4 regions of the Staphylococcus sp. CoH_129_LAB_1 genome follow, and region 1 is predicted to be linked to each of the others. Evidence: riboswitches for the same ligand, from Rfam matches in the RefSeq annotation. Region 1 holds a riboswitch; each other region holds the start of a gene.
What was found. Region 1 has a riboswitch for thiamine pyrophosphate ahead of AC2FB1_RS02695 (3-oxoacyl-ACP reductase). Riboswitches for the same ligand answer to the same signal wherever they lie in the genome.
Positions count from the first base shown of each region.

Region 1 (5,454 bases):
TGAGCTTGTTCTTTTTCTTTCTTCTCTTGTTCTGCTTCTTTATAACGATGATATTGTCGATACGAATAAGTAATCTGACGGATTTTCTCTTCATTCTCTACAGTAGATCCCATTGCCCCAGCAAGTAAACCTAGTGAAGATACAAACCATACTAATTTTACATAATTTATAAATGTAAAATGAGGATGTGCGCTGGTCCATTGATTAAATAAACTTGGTGGAACAAACAATGATACACTTATCGCTAATAAAAGATATAAAATAATATAATTTAAAAGTGTAATAATAAATAATGTGAATATGGTAGTGAAATTATAAATATAGCGATACACACGTTGCGATTTAGCTGTTTTACGTTCGATCAATTGATGTGCATAGAGTAACCAGCCTGTCATACCTAGGATAGCAATAAGCATAAGTATAATAAATCTTACTATGGAGTACTGGATACTCAGTTCCCAAGGCATAGAAAAAATCGATACATAAGTTCCAGTTGCAAAAGCAACTGAAATAATCTTTTTAAAATTAAAAATATTTTTCCATGGTTCATTTGCACGTGTGAGTCCTAAAATTAGTTGAATCCAACTGAGAATAAACCATCGATGAATATAACGTTGCTTTGGCGTTTCATCTTCATTTGGCTTTACTGCTTTAGGATGTATAAGAGGATGAATCTTTGGAGCAACTCTTGATGTTGAGTAATACAATTGTTCAATAATAGATGTTAAACTATTTCTTACTTTTCGTCGTAGGTCTATCCAACCTAATGAAGGTAAAGATAGCATCGCTACTTGTTTTTCATTATTGAAATCACTAATGACCACTTTATTTCCAGAAATACTTGGTAAATCTGTGATACATACAACAAAATCCCAATCATGCTTATCTTTCATTTCTGCTGCTTTATCAATACTTTCATGTACATCTTCAGCTGAACCTATCATTAAATCAATATGAATGTCGAAGTTCCAATCTTGTTGGTCATTAATACGTCGATTCAGATGTGCTTTTATATCTGGAATAACAGCTTCTACATGTTTATGAGCGACACCTGGTGAAGGTATCAATCCAATATTATGCATGGTGTTATCCTCCTTTCTGTGAAAAATAAAAAGAAAGGCGTACGTTAAGAGCATGATTCTCCTATAAAAACGTACACCTATATCTTCATTATTATTTTGCGAGTACTAGTGGTAAAAAGATAATGTATGCAATTACAACTAAACCTAAAACCACACCGCCTACAACATAACGATATTTCCATGGTGTAAGATCCACTTTAACTTTATTCGTATTTAAATCAAAATGATCTGATGGGCTTACCTTTTAGTGTAACGTCTATTTTAAGCACGGTATATCTGATTTTCAATCATATAATTGAAAATTATTATAAAAATAAATTATATAAATTTTTATTTTTATATTCAAATAAAAAAGTAATCAATATAATCTTTAATGGGAGCGCTTGACTTCTGATAATAGAAGTCATAAAGTGAAACTATAGTTTAATTATATGCACTAGGGGTGTTTAAAACTGAGATGAGGTATAACCTCAAACCCTTTGAACCTGAACTAGCTTATACTAGCGTAGGAAAGTGTCGTGTAAAATAGGTAATCTGTTGAGATATTTCAAACTATTCTCAATTATGATATATATCTTTTTTAATGCAACTTTCCTAATGTGAAGGTTGCATATTTTTTTGCTGTAAATGAAGTAAATGGAGGCACAATATTTATGACGAGAACAGTATTAGTAACTGGAAGTAGCCGTGGTTTAGGTGCAGTAATTGCAAGAACATTAGCTACACAAGGATTTGAAGTCATCATTAATTATAATCAAAGTCGTGAAACAGCTGAAGCACTTGCAGAGGAGCTTGGTGACAAAGCTATCGCAATTCAAGCAGATGTGACGCAACGTGAAGCGGTTGAGCGCTTAGTGAAAGAAGCAACATCTCATTTCGGTAAAATTGACGTTGTTGTCAATAATGCATTAGTTAATTTCAAATTTGATCCTACTGTCCAAAAAGCATTTAAAGACTTGTCATGGGATGACTACCAACAACAAATTGATGGTACACTGAAAGGCGCTTTTAATGTTACTCAAAGTGTCATTCCTCAATTTATAGAACGTGGCTCAGGTACAATTGTAAGTATTGGTACAAATTTATATCAAAATCCTGTTGTACCATATCATGAATATACCACAGCTAAAGCTGGGTTGATTGGATTCACACGCAATATTGCTGCTGAATTAGGTCAATATGGTATTACAGCTAATGTGGTATCAGGAGGATTACTTAAAACAACTGATGCTAGTGCTGTCACTACGCCGGAAGTCTTTGATTTAATTGCGCAAACGACTCCAATACGTAAAGTCACTACCCCACAAGATGTTGCAAATATGGTTACTTATTTAAGTAGCGAAGCAGCAAATGGTATAACCGGTCAAAATATTACTGTAGATGGTGGTTTAACCATGAATTAATATAGGACTGGTCTTGCTTATCTTAGAATAGAAATAACAAGAACATTGGAGTGAAAAATTAAATTGACTCATCAACATCAACTTCATCTCGGTGTATTAATCTATGGATGTGGTCATCACCAAGCTGCTTGGCAACTTCCCAATTCAAGTATTGAACGTATCGGTGATATTCAATACTATCAAGAATTAGCTCAGTTATCTGAAAAAGGGTTGTTAGACGTAGTTTTTTTTGCAGATAATCAGTCATTTATTCCAAGCTATACTTCGATGCCAAGTTTTTGGTTCGATCCATTGATTAACTTAACTGCTATATCTCAAGTCACACAACATGTTGGATTAGTTCCTACGATTTCAAGTACATTTTCTAATCCATTCACCGCAGCACGTCAGTTACTTAGTTTAGATCATATTAGTGGTGGTCGAGTAGGATGGAATTTAGTCACTTCCATGACAGACATGGAAGCTCAAAATCATAGCATGGAGCATCTGCCTAACCATGATGAACGCTATAAGAAAGCTGAAGAGTTTGCTCAAGTCATGAATGGATTATTTGATTCTTGGCATACGAATGATTTTAAACCTAATAGACATAAAGGTACATTAATTGATGATACACATATTAACGCACTTCAGCACAAAGGAAACTATTTCCAAATTAATGGGCCACTCACAACACCAGGTAGTCCTCAAGGTAGACCAGTGTCTATGCAAGCAGGCGCTTCAGCTCAAGGTATCACTTTAGCAACTAAATATGCAGATGCAGTATATTCTGTTTCTTGGAATATGAAGCAAGCAAAACGTTATCGGGAGCGCTTAGATAATGAAATGGCACAACGTGACCACCAGCGTTATATTAAAGTCTTTCCTGGCTTAGTCACTTATGTAGGTCATACACATGAAGAAGCATTGAAAAAGAAAGCAGAACTTGATCAACGACTTCCTATCAAAGCTGCTTTAAAGCAACTCAGTTTTTTCATTCAACAAGACTGTAGTCAGTGGGAGTTAGATGCTCCTGTGCCTAAACTACCTTCTTTAGAAGAGTTTAACGGTCCCGTTGGTCGATATGAAACCATCTTAGAAATTATTCAAGATAAGCAACCTACTGTAAGAGAACTGCTAAGTTACCTTAATGCAGGCGGTGGACATCTGACATTAATAGGTACGCCAAAAGAAATTGTAGATGAAATGGAACGCTGGTTTAATGCAGGTGTTGCAGATGGATTTAACTTAATGCCACCTTCTTTACCAGATAGTTTAAATGACGTAGTTGCACTCATTGTACCTGAATTACAACGTCGTGGCTTATATCGACATCAGTATAAAGGTTCTACACTAAGAGAACACTTAGATTTAATTTAATATTAAAATCATTTATCTAATATATTTTATCCAAACCATATAGTAGAAATTAACGTAAAAAGCGATGGTATTAACTTAGGAATACCATCGCTTTTATATATCATATTATTAATATTTGTATGGATCGTTATCTTTTTCATCTTGATGCTTTCTTGCTTCATCTTGAATAAAATCATTACTTTGTTTATTCGTTTTATGATTTGAATAACGTTGATCACGATAGTCGTCATCGTTCGAATCATTTATGTGTGTATCGTGATCTCTTTCATTATTATTGTCCGCTTCTTGATCTTTATTTGAATAATGATCTTTAATATAACGTTGTTGTTGTCTTTCTTCTTCTTCATCCAAAATGAATGCATTATTATTTGCATTTACATCATGATGGTCTCTTTTGTGATGATCATTATAACCAGCATTGTCATACATGTCATGCTTAGGTTTACGAACAAGCAACATAATACCTGCAATTAACCATAAAATTAAACTAATCCAGTTTGTAGCAATCGCTAAAATACCTGCAATAATTAATAAGATACCTGCAAGTTTAGGTTTTTTATTAATTAAAATACCACCAATAATTGCAAGAATTAATGGAATGAACGCGCCCCATGTAAAGAAATTAAATAAACCACCTAATGCATCCATACCATTATTTATTTCTGTTATGGAAACTTGATTGTCTTGTTTTTGAGCTTCATTAATAATTTGTTCTTTAAAATCAGCATTACCGATAAAGGGTTTAACCATTAAAAACATAATTGCAACTAATGCTTGAATTGCAACACCTATCCAAGTAAGGACGTGTTCCCCAGTACGTTTAATTTTATTGTTACTATTTCTAATTGTTGCATCATCATATTGTTTCGCCATTATTCCGCCTCCTTTTTTTATCCTTATACCCTACTACCTAGAGTCTTACACTCATTTATATATAAGAATAAGATTTTCTTTTTACTAATATATCAACGATGAATGAGACGATAATATACACGAGACGTAATCACATACATCAAAGCATAGATTATCATTACGAACACTAAGACACCGATATAAGTTGTTAAAAATAATTTTATATCATTAACATCTAAAATACCAAGCAAAGTATAAATCATTTTAGAAGCACATAGTACATGTATCATAGATACTATAATAGGTAAGGTAAAAATAATAACTACTTGGTCATTAATAACAGATCTAATCCGTTCTTCTTCTAAACCTACTTGACGCATAATTCGATAGTTTTTCCGATCTTCATATCCCTCAGCAATATTTTTGTAATACATCATCGTAAATGTACCAATCATTAAGACTAAAGAAACAATAGTTCCAACAAAAATGAGACCACCATAAATATCAAACATATCCTTATTTAATTCATCTTTATTATCAATTTGAATATCATATTGTTTCATCAATTTAGACTTAATATGATCTATGGACTGTGTATCTTTTGTTTTAAGATTAAAAGCAATGTATGAGTTAATATTTGCTGTTGTTTGATAATAATGAATCAATTGACGTTGTTGATTTACATTATGAGTAACAAGTGTGACTCCACCTGGAACTGGAAATGAAAAATGATCTCCTTTTAACTGATTTGTTTTAAA
Region 1 is NZ_JBXWKZ010000005.1:12,388-17,841, forward strand. Features, by position in the region: gene AC2FB1_RS02690 (5,10-methylene-tetrahydrofolate dehydrogenase) at 1-1,082, opposite strand, end outside; TPP riboswitch at 1,511-1,611, shown strand; gene AC2FB1_RS02695 (3-oxoacyl-ACP reductase) at 1,736-2,485, shown strand; gene AC2FB1_RS02700 (LLM class flavin-dependent oxidoreductase) at 2,549-3,844, shown strand; gene AC2FB1_RS02705 (DUF4064 domain-containing protein) at 3,953-4,717, opposite strand; gene AC2FB1_RS02710 (FtsX-like permease family protein) at 4,810-5,454, opposite strand, start outside.

Region 2 (5,454 bases), on a different contig from region 1:
TAGGATTTGTGCTAATGGCACTTAATTATGAGAAAAGTAACAGCTCAACAAGTTGAAAATAATCAAAAAATTATAAAAAAGACAATTTCTATATTATTTCAATAGAAATTGTCTTTTTTCACTTATCCGGAAACTTTATGTCCTGGACAACTCTTTATCAATTATCCTAACATTTCTGAAACACGAGCATCTTTGATACCAGTGATAGGAAAATATTGAGATAAATAAAAAGCACAAATTAATAAAGCAATTGTCATAATAACGAAAATAATATCTTTATATGAAAAAGGTGCTTTATAATAGTAAGTACGCGGCCCATCTTTAAATCCTTTTGATTCCATAGCAACTGATAATTGATGTGCTCGACGTATATTTTGACTTAGTATTGGAATTAATAAATGTTTTAGTCGTTTCAAACCTCGATAGTTGGAAGCATCAATCATTTGATAACGCATTTTTAAAGAACGTCGTAATTGAATAAATGATGTAAAAATAAGTGGCACCATACGAATAGCAGCCATAAATGCGTAAGCAATTTTAGGTTTTACTTTTAGATGTTGCATCAAACTATAAAAAATCATAACAATTTGTGATGTTAATGCAATTAATACACCAAACATTGAAACTGTAATTGTTCTTAGGGATAAATGAAGACCTCTTACTACACTTTCGGTACTAACATGAATAATTCCCCACTCAAACAACATGTGTGTACCATCACCATATAGAATCATAAATAACGATGATAGCAAAGCAAAGAAAATTGTTGCTGATAAAAATGCACCAATAACTTTAAAAGCTGTACCATTGAAAGCTAATAAAAATATAAACATTAATAAAGAGATATAAATCATATAGTCAAAGTTGTGAACAAAGATGATAAATATAAATAATAAAACTCCAAGAATTAACTTTGTAATAATATTTACATCATCAACAAGTGTATGACGCTTTTTCCAACGTTCAAACATGTGGTTCACCTTCCCAATCTGAAACTTTTCCATTTTCTACTTCTAGTCGACGTGTTGGATAACGATTAATAATTTCAGGGTCATGCGTCACCATTACGATTGTTTGACCTCGTTCAACACGTTGTTCAAATAGTTTAATAAGTTGAAATGTATTATGACTATCAAGTCCAAATGTGGGTTCATCTAACAATATAATGTCGGCTTTTGAACTTAGGGCAGTTGCTACACTTAATCGACGTTTTTGGCCTGTAGAAATTTCAAAGGGGTGTTGATGTTTAACTTTTTCTAAATGTAAAAGTTTTAAAAGATGTTCAGTTTCTTCTTTCGACTTTGTTTTATCAAGATGATTATAATGGATATTTATCTCTTCATAAACTGAATTTGTAATAAATTGAAGTTCAGGGTTTTGGTATACAAGATACATATGTCGTGCAGCATCTTTGATTTTTTTTAATAATTTCCCATTATAAAACATTTCACCTTTATATTTCACTAATTGCATCATTGATTCGAGTAAGGTAGTTTTACCAGCTCCATTTTTTCCAGTAATTGTAATCCATTCTCCAGGATGGATATTTAGTTCAGGAATCTTAAATAACAAATTCTTACCGCGAACAATTTGACCTTTTTGAAATTTAAAAAGTGTTTTAGATAATTGCGGAGTTAAGTCTTTTCGGATAGGAGCGTAATCCCATGCATGTGGATGCCATACACCGAATTCGGTTAGTAAAGATTCACAATGATTGAGTATGTAATCAGGTGTATTATCAGCTATAATTTCCCCATCATAGTTCATTAATATGACTCGATCTACATGGTGCCAAATATGTTCTACTTTATGTTCAACAATTAGTACTGTTTGATCAGTCCATAATTGAATTAATCGTTGCCATAAGTCAGCAGTTGCTTGGACATCTAACATAGCTGTAGGCTCATCTAAAAAGAGTGTATCAGCTTTTTGTAAAATAGTTTCGACGATAGCAAGTTTTTGTTTCATACCGCCACTTAAATTATTTACGAAGGTTGAATCATCCACATCTAAGTCTACTGACGCAAGTGCTTTTTTAATTTGTTCATTCATGTCTGCTCTTGGTACTTGTCGATTTTCTAAGACAAAAGCTAATTCTTCATAAACTTTTGGCATACAAAATTGTGTATCTGGATCTTGAAAAATGACCCCAGAATGAGGGTCAATATCTAGTTCATCATATTTCATAGGTAATTCTATGAGGTTAGGAACAATACCACTAAGGACATTAAGCAATGTGCTTTTACCAGATCCAGAAGGACCTAGTAAAAGCACTTTTTCTTTATCTTTAATTTCTATATTTAAATTATCGAAAATTTTTCGATCGCCATTAGGATATTTAAGGCGTAAATTTTTGACTTTTAACACAATCATTTCCCCTTATAGGTTGTCATAGTCTTTTTGAGAGGCAGGACGGAATAATTTAGTAACGCCAGTTTTATCTAATGCTCTTACAATTAGATAAGAGAGTATACCTGAAAGTACAATACCACTAATAGCGCGAAAAACAATAAATAGAAGTAAGTTCCATCCTGCAACTTCATTTAAATAACCGTAAAAATAGTCTACAGGGAAAGATACTAATGCTGTTACTAAGCCTGCTAACATTGCTACCATCATTGAGCGTGATTTATATTTAAAAATAGCAAATACAACTTCACATGCAAGACCTTGTAAAATTGCATATACTATAGTTGGAATATCAAATTTACCCATAACAATTGTTTCTCCGGCGCCAGCGGCAAATTCAGCGATTAAGGCAATACCTGGTTTAGGAATGATTAAGTAAGCGACAATAGCTGCCATAAACCAAATACCGTACGTAAGTTGTTCTAAATGAATACCTGCCACCTGTGCTAAATTATACGGTAACCACCATAGGTTATAGATAATTGCAAAAATGACAGCAATCAGTACAGTTACTAAAATTTCTGAAAGCTTTAAACCTTTAGACATAAAACAGTTCCTCCTAAAAAAACGCACAACCTTCCGTAGAAAAGTTGTGCGTAAATTTAAATAAAAATGCTATTGATTATTAAGAACATAATTTATTTAAGTTAACACTTTCCTACGCTAGTATTTAACTAGATCAGGTTCAAAGGGTTTGAGGATAAGCCTCATCTCAGTACTGTACACCCCTAGTGCGTTTATATTTTCTTTAATTTAAATGTATGACTTTTAAAAGTGAATGTCAAGGTACTTTTAAGTAATAGTAATTTAAAAAAATAATTATTAATTAATGGCTCTATACATTGAATGACTCGTATAAAATTGACATAAAAATAAAGAATAGCGTATAAAATAATTTTTTATACGCTATTCTTAAAAAAGTATAAGTATTTGAAAATTATTAAATTAGTCTAATGTATTTTGAACGTCTTGTTTAGTTTGTTCAATATCGTCAGTTTTTTCTTCTTTTTGTTCTTTTAATTTTTCTTCATATTCTTTTGCTTTTTTTGCATCTTCATGTGTCATAGGACAACACTCCTTTTCAAAAATTACTTTACAATAGTAATATACCCAATCAATAAATAGATAAACTTATCTCAGTCTAGAGAAGTATTTTATTTTTTATTAAAGACAAGAATAGAAAGTTCATATATAATTAATTTTGAGGTGAACTGTATGTCTTTTCTTAAGAAACACGCCGAGATTATCTATAGTTACTTAATCGGTATCGTTTCACTCTTCACAGGTCTCATTATCTTAATCAATTTGTCTTTAATTCATAAATTAAAGGATAAAGGAAAAGTTGATTTAAAAATACATAATATATGGGACTTTCTTAATGCATTTTTTAGTGAAATAATTAGAGTGATGAGTAGATTCATAGGCAACTTTCCAGTTGTAAGCGCAGTCATAATTATTCTGTTTGGTATTCTAGTTATATGGATTGGATTTACATTATTTAGAACAACCAAATATGATTACGACATCTCAATTTTCTTTTTAGTCATTGGCATTTTATACTTCCTTATTACAATTACATTGATGACTCAAGTATATGGCTTTTGGGCAATTATATTTGTTATTCCATTTGTGATTCATACAGGATATATCGTTTATAAAGATGAATTATATCAAGAAAATAGAAAAGTCCATTACTTATGGATTATTATTTCATATGGAATAAGTTACTTGATTACTCAAATATCATTATATGGTAAAATCGACGCAAATGAGATTGAGCCTATTGATATTTTAAGTGTAAATACATTCTTCATTATTATGTGGTTACTAGCTCAAGCGGCAATTTGGAACTTCTTATTCTTACGTCGTGCATTACCTTTAACAAAAGAAGAATTAGGGGAAGAAGAGCCTACATTATCAAGAACTCAAAAAGGAAACGTTTCGACTCAATCAAAAGTTCATTTTAAACAACTTCAAGATAAAACATCAGAATATGCACATAAGACAAGAAGAAGTGTGGATTTAGATAAAATTAGATCTAAACGCGATAAATTTAAAAGTAAATTTAAAAATATTGTAGATATAGAAGAAGATGATATTCCTAAGTGGATGAGACGTCCTAAATGGATTAAACCAGCATATGTAGAGATTTTCTGTGGTTTTATCTTGTTCTTATTCACATTTATAGAATTTAATAACAGAAATGCTCTATTTGTATATGGAGAATGGGAATTATCACAAACTCAATACGTGATTGAATGGATTACATTGTTAATATTACTCTTTATTATTATTATTTACATTGCTACGACATTCACTCATTTTTTAAGAGGCAAATTTTACTATTTACAGTTGTTCATGATTAGTATTCTATTTTTCAAATTGCTTACTGAATTTATTAATATAATGCTTCATGGTCTATTACTTTCAATATTTATTACACCTACACTAATTATTATGTTAATACCTGTAATTATAGCATTTTCATTACAATTAAAAGAAAAACCATAATCTGTGAAAGGGAGTGGGACACAATTCATTTTTTGAATTCTTGTTCCACTTCCTTTTTTGACTTAATGTTTAGGTGAGGGATTTTAAGTTTGTTAAAATAGTAGAGTAAATCATAACAGATTCATAAAAACAATTAAAATAGGAGAAATTAAAATGAAAATAGCAATTTTAAATAAAGGTAAAGAAACTAAGTATTTAAATCAATATCCTTTGGTTGAAGAAGAAGATATTTTTCAACATGATCATTTAAAAGAAGGCGATTTATTTAATATAGTTACTGAAAATAACCAATATATTGCAACAGCCTATGTAGGACGTCAACATAAAGGCTTAGGATGGGTAATCACATATAGCCAAAATGAAGATATCAATATTACTTTCTTTGAAGATTTATTTGAAAAAGCGCTAGAAGAAAGGGAGTATTACTATAATATAGAGGGAACCAACGCATTTAGATTATTTAATGCTGAGGGAGATGGCGTTGGAGGCTTAACTATTGATAATTATAATGGACATCTACTTATTCAATGGTAT
Region 2 is NZ_JBXWKZ010000006.1:50,474-55,927, reverse strand. Features, by position in the region: gene AC2FB1_RS03370 (energy-coupling factor transporter transmembrane component T family protein) at 162-971, opposite strand; gene AC2FB1_RS03365 (ABC transporter ATP-binding protein) at 964-2,367, opposite strand; gene AC2FB1_RS03360 (ECF transporter S component) at 2,380-2,955, opposite strand; TPP riboswitch at 3,048-3,149, opposite strand; gene graF (glycopeptide resistance-associated protein GraF) at 3,355-3,474, opposite strand; gene auxA (lipoteichoic acid stability factor AuxA) at 3,625-4,920, shown strand; gene AC2FB1_RS03345 (class I SAM-dependent rRNA methyltransferase) at 5,074-5,454, shown strand, end outside.
Region 2: linked by a shared signal. The riboswitch ahead of AC2FB1_RS03360 (ECF transporter S component) and the one ahead of AC2FB1_RS02695 (3-oxoacyl-ACP reductase) in region 1 are both predicted to bind thiamine pyrophosphate.

Region 3 (5,454 bases), on a different contig from region 1:
TTTTTTAGTAGACCGTAAATGCCAAATGAGAAGGCCAGCATTAGAGAAATAATAGGAAATTCTCCTATCTTTATTGTCATATAAATGACGCCAATTGCTGCTGATACGATAGCGAGCGTCTCAAATTTATTAAAGCGTTCTTTTAAGAAAATAAACGCAAGTAAGATACTCACGAGTGGATTAATATAATAACCTAAACTGGTTTGTAAGACGTGGCCATTAGACACTGCCCAAATAAACGTGCCCCAATTAATCGTGATGACATAACCAGCAACGATAATCGCAACAAGTTGAATAGGGTGTGCCACAAGTCGATTGATATCCTGTTTGAATGCTTGCGATTTTTTTAATACAAAAATCATTAGAACCATGAAAATCATCGCAAGGATAATGCGATATGCGAGAATTTCAAAGGCACTAATACCATGAATCAGCCTCCAATAAATCGGCAAAATCCCCCATAATAAATGCGCTCCTAACGCAAATAGAACCCCCTTCTTAAATTCGGCATGATTCTCCATGCTAAAACCTCCTAGCAATATTACCCTGGAAATATGTATAACTCTATCGTATCAGTAGTTGTGAGAATTGGGTATAGCTGAAAAATATTTTTCATAAAAAAGGTAGTGAAATAGCATTCATTTTGAAGCCATCTTTGTGAAGGTTTCTTTACTTGAATACTACTAGAATTGAAAAACACTTGATATAAGCGTATGTTTCATTTAGTTAGTGATGATACACACGTAAAAAACCTGGCCAACTTATGTTGTCCAGGTTCTCTTCATCATTTTTATTTTGATTAATGATAAATTTTATTGCCGCCTTCTCTGAATTCTTCGGCTTTTTCTTTCATACCTTCAAGTTGTTCTTTGTATGAATCACGAATGTCGTGTGATAAGCGCATTGAACAGAATTTTGGCCCACACATACTACAGAAGTGTGCAATTTTGGCTGATTCTGCTGGTAAGGTTTCATCATGGAACTCTCTGGCACGTTCAGGATCTAGGGCAAGGTTAAATTGGTCAATCCACCGGAACTCAAAGCGTGCTTTACTAATCGCATCATCACGTACCGTTGCACCTGGTAACCCTTTAGATAAATCCGCTGCATGTGCGGCAATTTTATATGTTACAACTCCTTCACGCACATCATCTTTGTTTGGTAATCCCAAATGTTCTTTAGGAGTCACATAACATAACATCGCTGTTCCATGACTTGCAATTTGTGCTGCGCCAATCGCTGATGTGATATGATCATATGCTGGTGCGATGTCTGTTACAAGAGGTCCTAATGTATAAAATGGTGCTTCTTTACAATAGAAATCTGCTAAATCTTGGTTTTCTTTAATTTTATGCATTGGAATATGCCCTGGCCCTTCAATCATTACCTGTACATTATGTTTCCAAGCAATATCTGTTAATTCACCTAATGTTTTTAACTCTGCAAATTGACTTTCATCATTGGCATCATAAATTGATCCAGGACGTAAACCGTCACCAAGTGAAATAGCAACATCATATTGACTTAAAATCTCACAAATTTCATCAAAATGTGTGTATAAGAAACTTTCTTCATGATGTGCAAGACACCATTGTGCAATGATTGAACCACCACGAGATACAATACCAGTTAAACGATCTACAGTTAATGGAATATAGTGAAGACGTAAACCAGCATGAATCGTAAAGTAGTCAACCCCTTGTTCTGCTTGTTCGATTAATGTATCTCGATATGCTTCCCATGTTAAATCTTCAGCTACCCCATTTACCTTTTCTAATGCTTGATAAATCGGTACAGTTCCCACTGGAACAGGCGAATTACGTAATAAATATTCGCGCGTAGTATGGATGTTTTTACCTGTAGATAAATCCATAATCGTATCTGCACCCCAGTGTGTAGCCCATACTAATTTTTCAATTTCTGCTTCAATAGAAGAAGACACAATTGAGTTGCCAATATTCGCATTAATTTTGACAGAGAAGTTTTTCCCAATAATCATAGGTTCTGATTCTGGATGGTTAATGTTATTTGGGATAATGGCGCGACCCCTTGCAATTTCATCTCGAACAAATTCTGGCTCAACTTGTTCTCTAATCGCCACAAATTTCATTTCCTTTGTAATAACCCCTTGTTTAGCGTAGTACATTTGTGTCACAGGTGTCTCTTTACTACCACGTCTTGGTTGATATTCAAATGGATGAGCTACATAGTTTTTATGACCTTCTTTTGAAAAACCATTATCAATCGATTGAATACGGCGACCTTCATAATGTTCCACATCATCACGCGCCTCAATCCATTCATCACGTACTTTTGGTAGTCCACGATTAATATCTACCTCGTAACTTTCATCATGATAAGGACCTGCTGTGTCATAAACAACGACAGGATCATTTTGAAAACTGCGTTGTTCTAGTTGTGTGTCAGAGAGTTCGATTTCTCTGAATGGTACAAAGATATCACTATCATTACCCTCGCCTTTTTTAAAAATACGTTTACTTGCTGGAAAAGTTCTTTTAAAATTGATTTTTTCTTGTTCCATTGACATTGCCTCCTAAATACTAGAAGGGTCTAAATATCACTGATGATATGATTCATAAAAAAAGCATTCAGCTTAATACTGAATGCATAAGAATAAGTGAATGTATACGAAAATATATGTAAGTATCATAATGAAGAAAATGATTAATAGTTAAATTGACCTTTTCATCAAACTATGAAAACATCCATATGTCATTGTAAAGTCACTCACTGGCTTCCCTACGCTAGTATTAACTAGATCAGGTTCAAAGGGTTGGAACATGATGTTCCTTTCAGCAATATAAAGCACCCCTAGCAGAGATTATTAAATTATAGGTTATTTAACCTATACTTATACAATGACTTAAAATCCCATAAATATCAAGTCAATATATTAAATAGTTTTTACAACTTTTAGACATCCGAAAGTCTAACTTCACACAACCCGAAGTCTTACTTATATATTAAAACAGCAGTATCCACTGGGATTACTGCTGTTTCTCGAATTGACTTATCCTCCAAAGAACAAATCAATAAAGTCTCTACTTCTGTTTCTATCTTGTTTATAAAATTCGGTATATCCACAATTTTTACAAGTTATCGTCTTAAAATTATTATGTTGTACATCTAATAATTTAGATATACCAGATCCTGTTGCAGACAATGTACCTTCTTCCACTTCTGTATGACCACATTTTATACAACCTTGATTTTGATTTTCTGACATAATAAATCACTCCTTCACTTTATTTTTACGTTTTTTAAATGTAAAGATGAAAAATGCAATATTCAATATTAACAATAAAGCAATGGCTACAATTAGTGAAACAATACTAGATTGAGATTCTGAGCGACTGTATATTTTAACTACCCATCCAATTATATCTGGTAAACAAACAATAAATATCACTAAAGCGAACAAACGCTGTTTCAAAATAACAGATAAAGTCATTACAATTAACAACAGAATCAGTCCTATTATCACACTTTTTGATTCAGTTAGTGTAATGATATGATAAATGGGATAGTGTTTTGTAAGATACGTACTTAATAAGATGAGTCCAAAAATAACTGCCCCCCATATAAAAGCATAAATATATACTCGTCGTTGCTCTCCATACTTTACGAGACCCTTTCTAATTAAGAAAAAAGGTAAAATCGTAGTTATACAAAAGATAAATAAGATATTAATAATAAAACCAATTGTTATATTAAGTTGTTCTGTAAAAAAATTTGGGATAATAAAAATAGCTAGCATAAATGCTGAAAATAAAGCTAAGTATTTAAACAATCCCCTAGTTAAAATTATATATTCTGAGAATTGATCAGCATAATCTTTTACTGGAGTATTTAGAATATCACTAACATCATCGTGATTCTTTTCAGCAAGTGCTAAATGATCTCTTAATTCTTCTATAATATCATTAACCTCATGTTCATCTTTGCCTCTAAATAAAAGTTCAGCCTTTAACTTAAATAAGTAGTCTTCTTTTTCTTTACTTATCATTATTATCACTCCTGAATATATGATCCATACCTTCATTAAGAGCTTGCCACTTTTTCTTAAACTGTTGTAGTTCTTTGAGTCCACTTTCTGAAATAGTGTAGTATTTACGCTTAGGTCCGCCGTTGTCGGATTTACGCATGGTTGTATGTACATAACCTTTTTTATCTAGTCTTAAGAGCACTGGATAAATACTGCCATCACTAATTTCAGGAAATTGATGTTCCTTTAATTTCTCAAGAATTTCATATCCATACGTTTCTCCTTTTGCAATAAGACCTAAAATTGCTCCATCTAAAAGCCCTTTCATTATTTGATTAGATATTGTCATGTGATCACCTTTTACTAACTATCTTATAATATAAGATAGTATAACATTATAGCTACGTCAACTAACTTATAATGTAAGATAGTTGAGTATAAATAAAGCCCCCAGAAGTATTTCAGACTCCTGGAGGTCTTTATGATAAAAAGTTATTTATTATCTATAACATCAATAGATATGGATTTTCAATATATTTTGCAAGTACTTTTAAGAAGTCAGCTGCGCCTGCACCGTCTAAAATTTGATGATCGAAGGTTAAACTTAATGGGATGCGAGCGACTTGTTTTACATTATCTCCTTCAAGAACAAGCTCTTTAGCTAAAGCACCAACTCCTAAGATACCTGTTTCACCTAAGTTTAAGATTGGTGTGAAGTATTCGATGCCACTTGCCCCCATATTTGTAATTGTAAATGTTGCGCCACTAAGTTGAACATCACCTGTATTACCTTCACGAACTGCTTCAGCTGATGTTTTAATTTCATGTGCTAAAGCACCAATGCTTTTTGTGTCTGCATTGTTAATCACTGGTACCATTAAGCCTTCGTCAAGTGATGTTGCGATGCCAAGATGCACATCGTCATATTCAGTTAATTTACCATTTTCATAACGTGCATTCATTGCGCCATAATCTTTAAGAGCTAACACAACTGCTTTGGCTAATAGTGCAGTTACAGTTAATTTCACATCTTGATCTGCATCTTTTAATTCTTCAGATAATCGATTTTTAAAATCTAATAGACGATCTGCATTGACTTTACGATGTAATGTTAATTGAGCTGTATTATGAAGACTTTGACGCATATTTTGAGCGATACGTTGACGCATTGGATTTAGACCTTCGCCAATGCTAGATACATCAAAGCTTTGTGCTGTTGAAGATGTACCTTCTTTAGACGAAGCCGCTTCACCTTCATAATCATAACCATCTGATTCTACACGTTGAATATCTAATTTTGTAATCCGGTCATTTCCACCTGTACCTTTAATTCTTGTGATATCAAGATCTTTATCTTCAGCCATATTACGTGCTAATGGAGAGATAAAAATACGTTCTCGTTGTTCAGGCTTCACTTCTTTTTCTGTATCTTTTTTATCAGATTGTTC
Region 3 is NZ_JBXWKZ010000010.1:46,828-52,281, reverse strand. Features, by position in the region: gene rarD (EamA family transporter RarD) at 1-521, opposite strand, end outside; gene thiC (phosphomethylpyrimidine synthase ThiC) at 800-2,542, opposite strand; TPP riboswitch at 2,741-2,844, opposite strand; gene AC2FB1_RS04740 (zinc ribbon domain-containing protein) at 3,032-3,247, opposite strand; gene AC2FB1_RS04735 (hypothetical protein) at 3,254-4,027, opposite strand; gene AC2FB1_RS04730 (PadR family transcriptional regulator) at 4,017-4,355, opposite strand; gene AC2FB1_RS04725 (dihydrolipoamide acetyltransferase family protein) at 4,510-5,454, opposite strand, start outside.
Region 3: linked by a shared signal. The riboswitch ahead of thiC (phosphomethylpyrimidine synthase ThiC) and the one ahead of AC2FB1_RS02695 (3-oxoacyl-ACP reductase) in region 1 are both predicted to bind thiamine pyrophosphate.

Region 4 (5,454 bases), on a different contig from region 1:
TTTGATTATCTTGAATAATAACATCTTCTCTACCTGTAATAACAATTGCTGTTTGATATTTTTCATAAGCTTTTTTAGCGATTGTCACTACATCTAAGTCTGTTTCTCCATCAGTGCCTTTCATTGTAGTATTTGAATCTACTAGAGTAAGAATTTCAGATGCATTTCCTTTAATTACAGAAACATTTATTTCAGAAAGAAAAGTTTCACAAAATTGTTTACGATATGTTGATGCACCTACTGCAACTGGATCAAATACAATGGGTGTACCTTGTCTATTAGCAATTTTTCCGATTCTTAAAATATCTTTTTCATTTACTTTAGTTAATGTCCCAATATTTATAAGTAGTGCCCCTGCTACTTTATAGAACTCTTCTGCTTCTTCTGGAGCTTCACTCATTGCTGGACTTGCACCAATACTCAAGAGTCCATTCGCAGTGAAATTTTTAACTACATCATTGGTATAACAGACTACTAGTGGATTCTCTTGTCTTATCTTTTCTAAACTATTCATCGTCTAAACCAACTTTCTTCATATAAGCGAAATGGTTTACCGGACCACGTCCTTGACCGATTTCAGGTGTATGTTCAATACTTAATGAAATAAATTTTTTAGCTTTTTTTACAGCTTCATAAATTGTTTTGCCTTTAGCGAGTTCGGCTGTGATAACAGCTGAGAATGTGCAACCTGTACCATGAGTATGTGGCGTATTAAATCGCTTCTCTTCAAATGTATAGACATCATCTTTAGTAAATAAAAAGTCTTTAGCATTTTTTAAATCAGCAGAATGACCACCTTTAATGACGACACCTTTGCTTCCTATTTCATTTATAAATATGTGACCTGCTTTACGAATATTTTTTTCAGTATCAATTTTCAAACCAGTAATTTCTTCAGCTTCAGGAATGTTAGGAGTAACGACATCAGCTAATGGTAAGAGCGTTTCCTGAAGATGTTTTTTTGTTTCATCATCCATTAAGGAATCGCCACTTTTAGCTAGCATAACTGGATCGATAACATAGGGAATATCGCTATGCTTTTTTAAATACGTTTGAATCAGTTCCATCGTTTCATGTGTAGCAATCATTCCAGTCTTAATTGCATGAGGTAATTCATCATCAAATACACTATCTAATTGTTCTTTAACCCAACTAGTTTCTAGATTATGAATATGTTGAACTCCTTTAGTATTTTGAGCCACAATACTTGTAATAGTAGCCATTCCATATACTCCACAAGCATGGAATGATTTTAAATCTGCCATAACTCCAGCACCACCGGAAGGATCAGTACCGGCAATTGTTAATGCAATCTTAGGTTTATTCATGATTTTTTCCTCCAAAATCCCATTTCTCATCAATATAGGCCATATTAAAGAAATGACGTTCGTGGATAGTACTTTGTAAAAACGCTTCTTTAATTTCTCTTTTTTCATTTTCAGTACAATGTTCCGTTAGTTCATTTAATAAACGATCAAACACTTCAATTAAAGGAGCCATTTCTGTACTATAAAAATCAAACCACTTAGCAGTAAGTGCATCTCTATTAAGGTTTGAATCTTCTAGACCCCATTTGGCAATGACTTCATATACATAAGGACATGGTGCCATTGCAGCAATAGTATATGCAGCATTTTCATGTGTATACGCATGATAATACATATGTTTAATGTAATGATCTCCACTAGGTGGCCATACTTTTTCTTTTACAATTTCTTCATATGATTCATTAATATAGTCAGCTAAAATTTCGTGGGCTTCTACTTCGCCATCTAACATAAATTCAATTTGCTCTACTAAGAATTTTACATCTTTCATACTAGGTGCTTTAGGAATAAGTAAGGCATATAAATTAGTAAATTCTTTTAAATAAGAAGCATCAGCACGTAAGTACTGGCGCACTGCTTGTTTTGATAATTTTCCTTTTAATAAATCTTGAATAAAACCATCATTATAAATTTCCTCAATAATTGGTTTTGACGCTTGTTTTAATTCATCTGAAAAACTCATTAACTATTCCTCCTTAAATAAAAAAACTACATTTCAACGTAGAAATGTAGTCAATATTCAAAAAATAGAATGAGTGAATATGTATTACTACTTTCCTACGTTGGTATTAACCAAATCAGGTTATAAGGGTCTGAATCCTTCATCTCAGCCATATTATAAGGCTCCCCTAGTAGTTTTCAATTAATTTAACCATAACAAAACCATTGTTATAATTCAAATAAAAAAAGATGTGAAATAAAATTAATGAGAGACCGGGACATAATTCCTATCAAAATAGCCAGTAATTGCGTTTATTATAAATTCATTTACTGACTTCTTTATTTACAATACTACGTATTGTTGGCTCGCTTTCTTAGATGACAGCTTCATCCTGTAGTCTTTAGCTTGTCCTGTTCCCACAAGAGTCTCACCAAAATACTTTGTGTTTATATATAATTTTACATTGAAATACTTAAAAAAAAATAAGGCCCTTTCGTATAATTTAATAAATATCAATAAACTAAATTAACAAGGTTCCTTATATATAAAGAATATAACATGACTCAACTCGCTCTACTAATGGCACTCGATATAAGAAGACGAGCAACCCAACGAGTTGAAAATAATCAAAAATTTATAAAAAAGACAAGTTCTATATTATTTCAATAGAATTTATCTTTTTTCACTTATCCAGAAACTTTATGTCCCAAACTTTTATAACTATAATAAACAACGCATGGTACAAAACTCTTTTTAATCAGTCATCGATTGTCAATATATTAAAAAGGCCTGAGACAACTCATAATGTCCCAGGCACTATTAATTTATTTATTAAGTTTTACGCTGTAACCCATTGAGATGGACCTGCAGTATTATAAAGTTTTACTGCCGCAGCATCTTGAACACTTTCAGGTGCTTGTGCTGGTGATACACCTTTATATTGTGCTGGTGCTACTGAATCCCAAGTTGATTGTAAGAATTGATATTTACCTGCTGCACCAGAAGAAGGGTTGATTGCATGAATATCTCCACCTGATTCACGTTGAGCGATTTGTTGTAAATGACTATTTACATTTACTGATGAACCGCTTGTTGATTGTTTAGGTTGATTTGTAGTTGCATTAGCAGGTGCTTGTTGTGTTTGAGTTGCTTGTTTAGTTTGTGTTGTTTTTGGTGCTTGTTGTGTTTGAGCTTCATTTGTATAGTGTTGACTTACATTTGAAGTTGAAGCTGATTGATTTATGTTATTATAATTATTATTTTGGTAAGATACATTTTGTGTTGTTTGAGTAGAAGCTACGTTTTGATTAGTACTATTTTCAGTTAAACCGTTTGATGGATAATATTCCCATTTAAAATATGTTCCATCTGACCAAAAATGATAAGTCTTACCATTTAAATTAAATTGGTAATTATATGATCCTTCTTGAATAGGATGTTGATTTAATGATTGATCGTTAGATTCCGCTAATTGAGCTAATTTTTCTTTATTAATTTGATTTTCACTTGCATCAGCATGACTTACGTTTCCTGCTACTAATCCTAATCCTACTGCTAATGAAGATGCAATAATTGTCTTTTTCATAATAGTAAAATCCTCCTAAGTCATTTGTTTTCTAATTATTTTACGAGTACTACTCTAACATCTAAGAAGGCCTAACAGGTTACAGTGAAATAAAAAAAAACGTGCTTTTTTTACATTAAAATTACATAGATATGTAAATAGTTCTTATTAAATATTTGCTACGAAAACTTTAATAGCAGTATTTATTGTATATATAATAGTAAAATCAATTGTAATGACTTTGTAATATTTCAGAAAATGGACCGTGCTTTTTTAAATTATCTAACGAATTAATTGTAGCTACTGTCTTATAAATTATTAAAAAGGTCGGCATATTTATACCGACCTCTTGAGTATATTTGAGTATAATTGAAAGATTTATATTAATTGGAAAGGGTTGGAGTATTAAAAATAGAGAGCTTTAGTTTATATTAATTAATTCGTGATTATCAAATGGATAAGTGTCTGTAATAAGTGAGCTATCTGAGAGTATTTCTTTATTTAACTTTGGGGACATAAATTTAATTGTTTCAACATATAATTCGGTTACAAAATGAGTTTGATTTTCCTTTTCATATTTACGAGAACGCATTTGACCAGTGATACCTACTAATGACCCTTGAGAAGTATATTTTTCAATATTGGTAGCCATCTTACCGAATGCTTTACAAAATATATAATCACTGGCTATTTCATCATTTTCATCTTTATAATTACGTTCAGTAGCCACACTAAACGTTGCAATCTTCACCTCCTCATTGTCATAAATTTTCGCATTTTTAGTCATACGACCTACGATTACTATCTTATTTAACATGTGTCACCTCCTTATATCGTTATATTAAATAGATTTTAATATAACGTCAAAAAGCTATTTTTTCAGATTTTTTACCTTTTTAGAATTAATATCTGATATATTTAAGAAAAATAGTAAAAAATGAGGAAGCTTATTTAACAAAAAAACGATAATCATATAATTTAAAAATTTTTAAGAGTATGGGTGAAATATTATGAAGACTTTTAAAGCAGTTCGATTTCAAATAGTAAGCGATAGTAATAGGATTTCAGAATTTGAACTTTATGATGGTGTAATTATAAATAAAGAAAATAGTGGTACAGGTTGGCTACTAGAAATTGTCATTTCAGATACGCATTATGATACAATGCAAAAATATTATGAATCACAAACATTATTAGATATAAGAGTAGTGATTACTAGACCTTCGAATGATCCAGCATTATTTGATGCAACAATAAAAAATATTTCTCTATTTGAAGGAAAAATGTCAATTATTTTCGAGTGTCATATTTATACACATCGACAAGTATACGCAGAAACTCTATTAGAACAACTTATTGATGAAGGATTATCAGGAGAAGATTTAAAAACCACATTCAACAGAATGATGCAATCTAAGCCAAAATTAAAAGAAGAAAAATTTGAAAGATAAAAATAGAGTAGTAACGAAATGAGTTATTTCGCTACTACTCTATTTTTAATTAAGCATCTTGAATAGCAAAAGTAAGTTCACAACTACAAGCAAGTTGTCCATCAACAGTAGCTTTTGCTATACCTTTTCCAATAGGACCTTTAATTTTTGTAATTTCAACCTCTAACATTAAAGTATCACCTGGTGTAACTTGCTTTTTAAATCTACATTTATCAATACCTGCAAATAAAGCAATTTTACCTTTATTTTCTTCACTATTTAACATAGCTACTGCACCTGTTTGTGCTAAAGCTTCTGTGATGAGTACACCAGGCATAACTGCATAATCAGGAAAATGTCCTTGGAAAAATGACTCATTACCTGAAACTTGTTTTAAACCTACGCAACGCTTTCCTTCTTCATATTCAACAATACGATCAATAAGTAAAAAAGGTTGTCTATGAGGGATGA
Region 4 is NZ_JBXWKZ010000012.1:32,877-38,330, reverse strand. Features, by position in the region: gene thiM (hydroxyethylthiazole kinase) at 1-514, opposite strand, end outside; gene thiD (bifunctional hydroxymethylpyrimidine kinase/phosphomethylpyrimidine kinase) at 507-1,328, opposite strand; gene tenA (thiaminase II) at 1,321-2,010, opposite strand; TPP riboswitch at 2,086-2,188, opposite strand; gene AC2FB1_RS05260 (transglycosylase family protein) at 2,828-3,574, opposite strand; gene AC2FB1_RS05255 (single-stranded DNA-binding protein) at 3,975-4,370, opposite strand; gene AC2FB1_RS05250 (YwpF-like family protein) at 4,564-5,004, shown strand; gene fabZ (3-hydroxyacyl-ACP dehydratase FabZ) at 5,054-5,454, opposite strand, start outside.
Region 4: linked by a shared signal. The riboswitch ahead of tenA (thiaminase II) and the one ahead of AC2FB1_RS02695 (3-oxoacyl-ACP reductase) in region 1 are both predicted to bind thiamine pyrophosphate.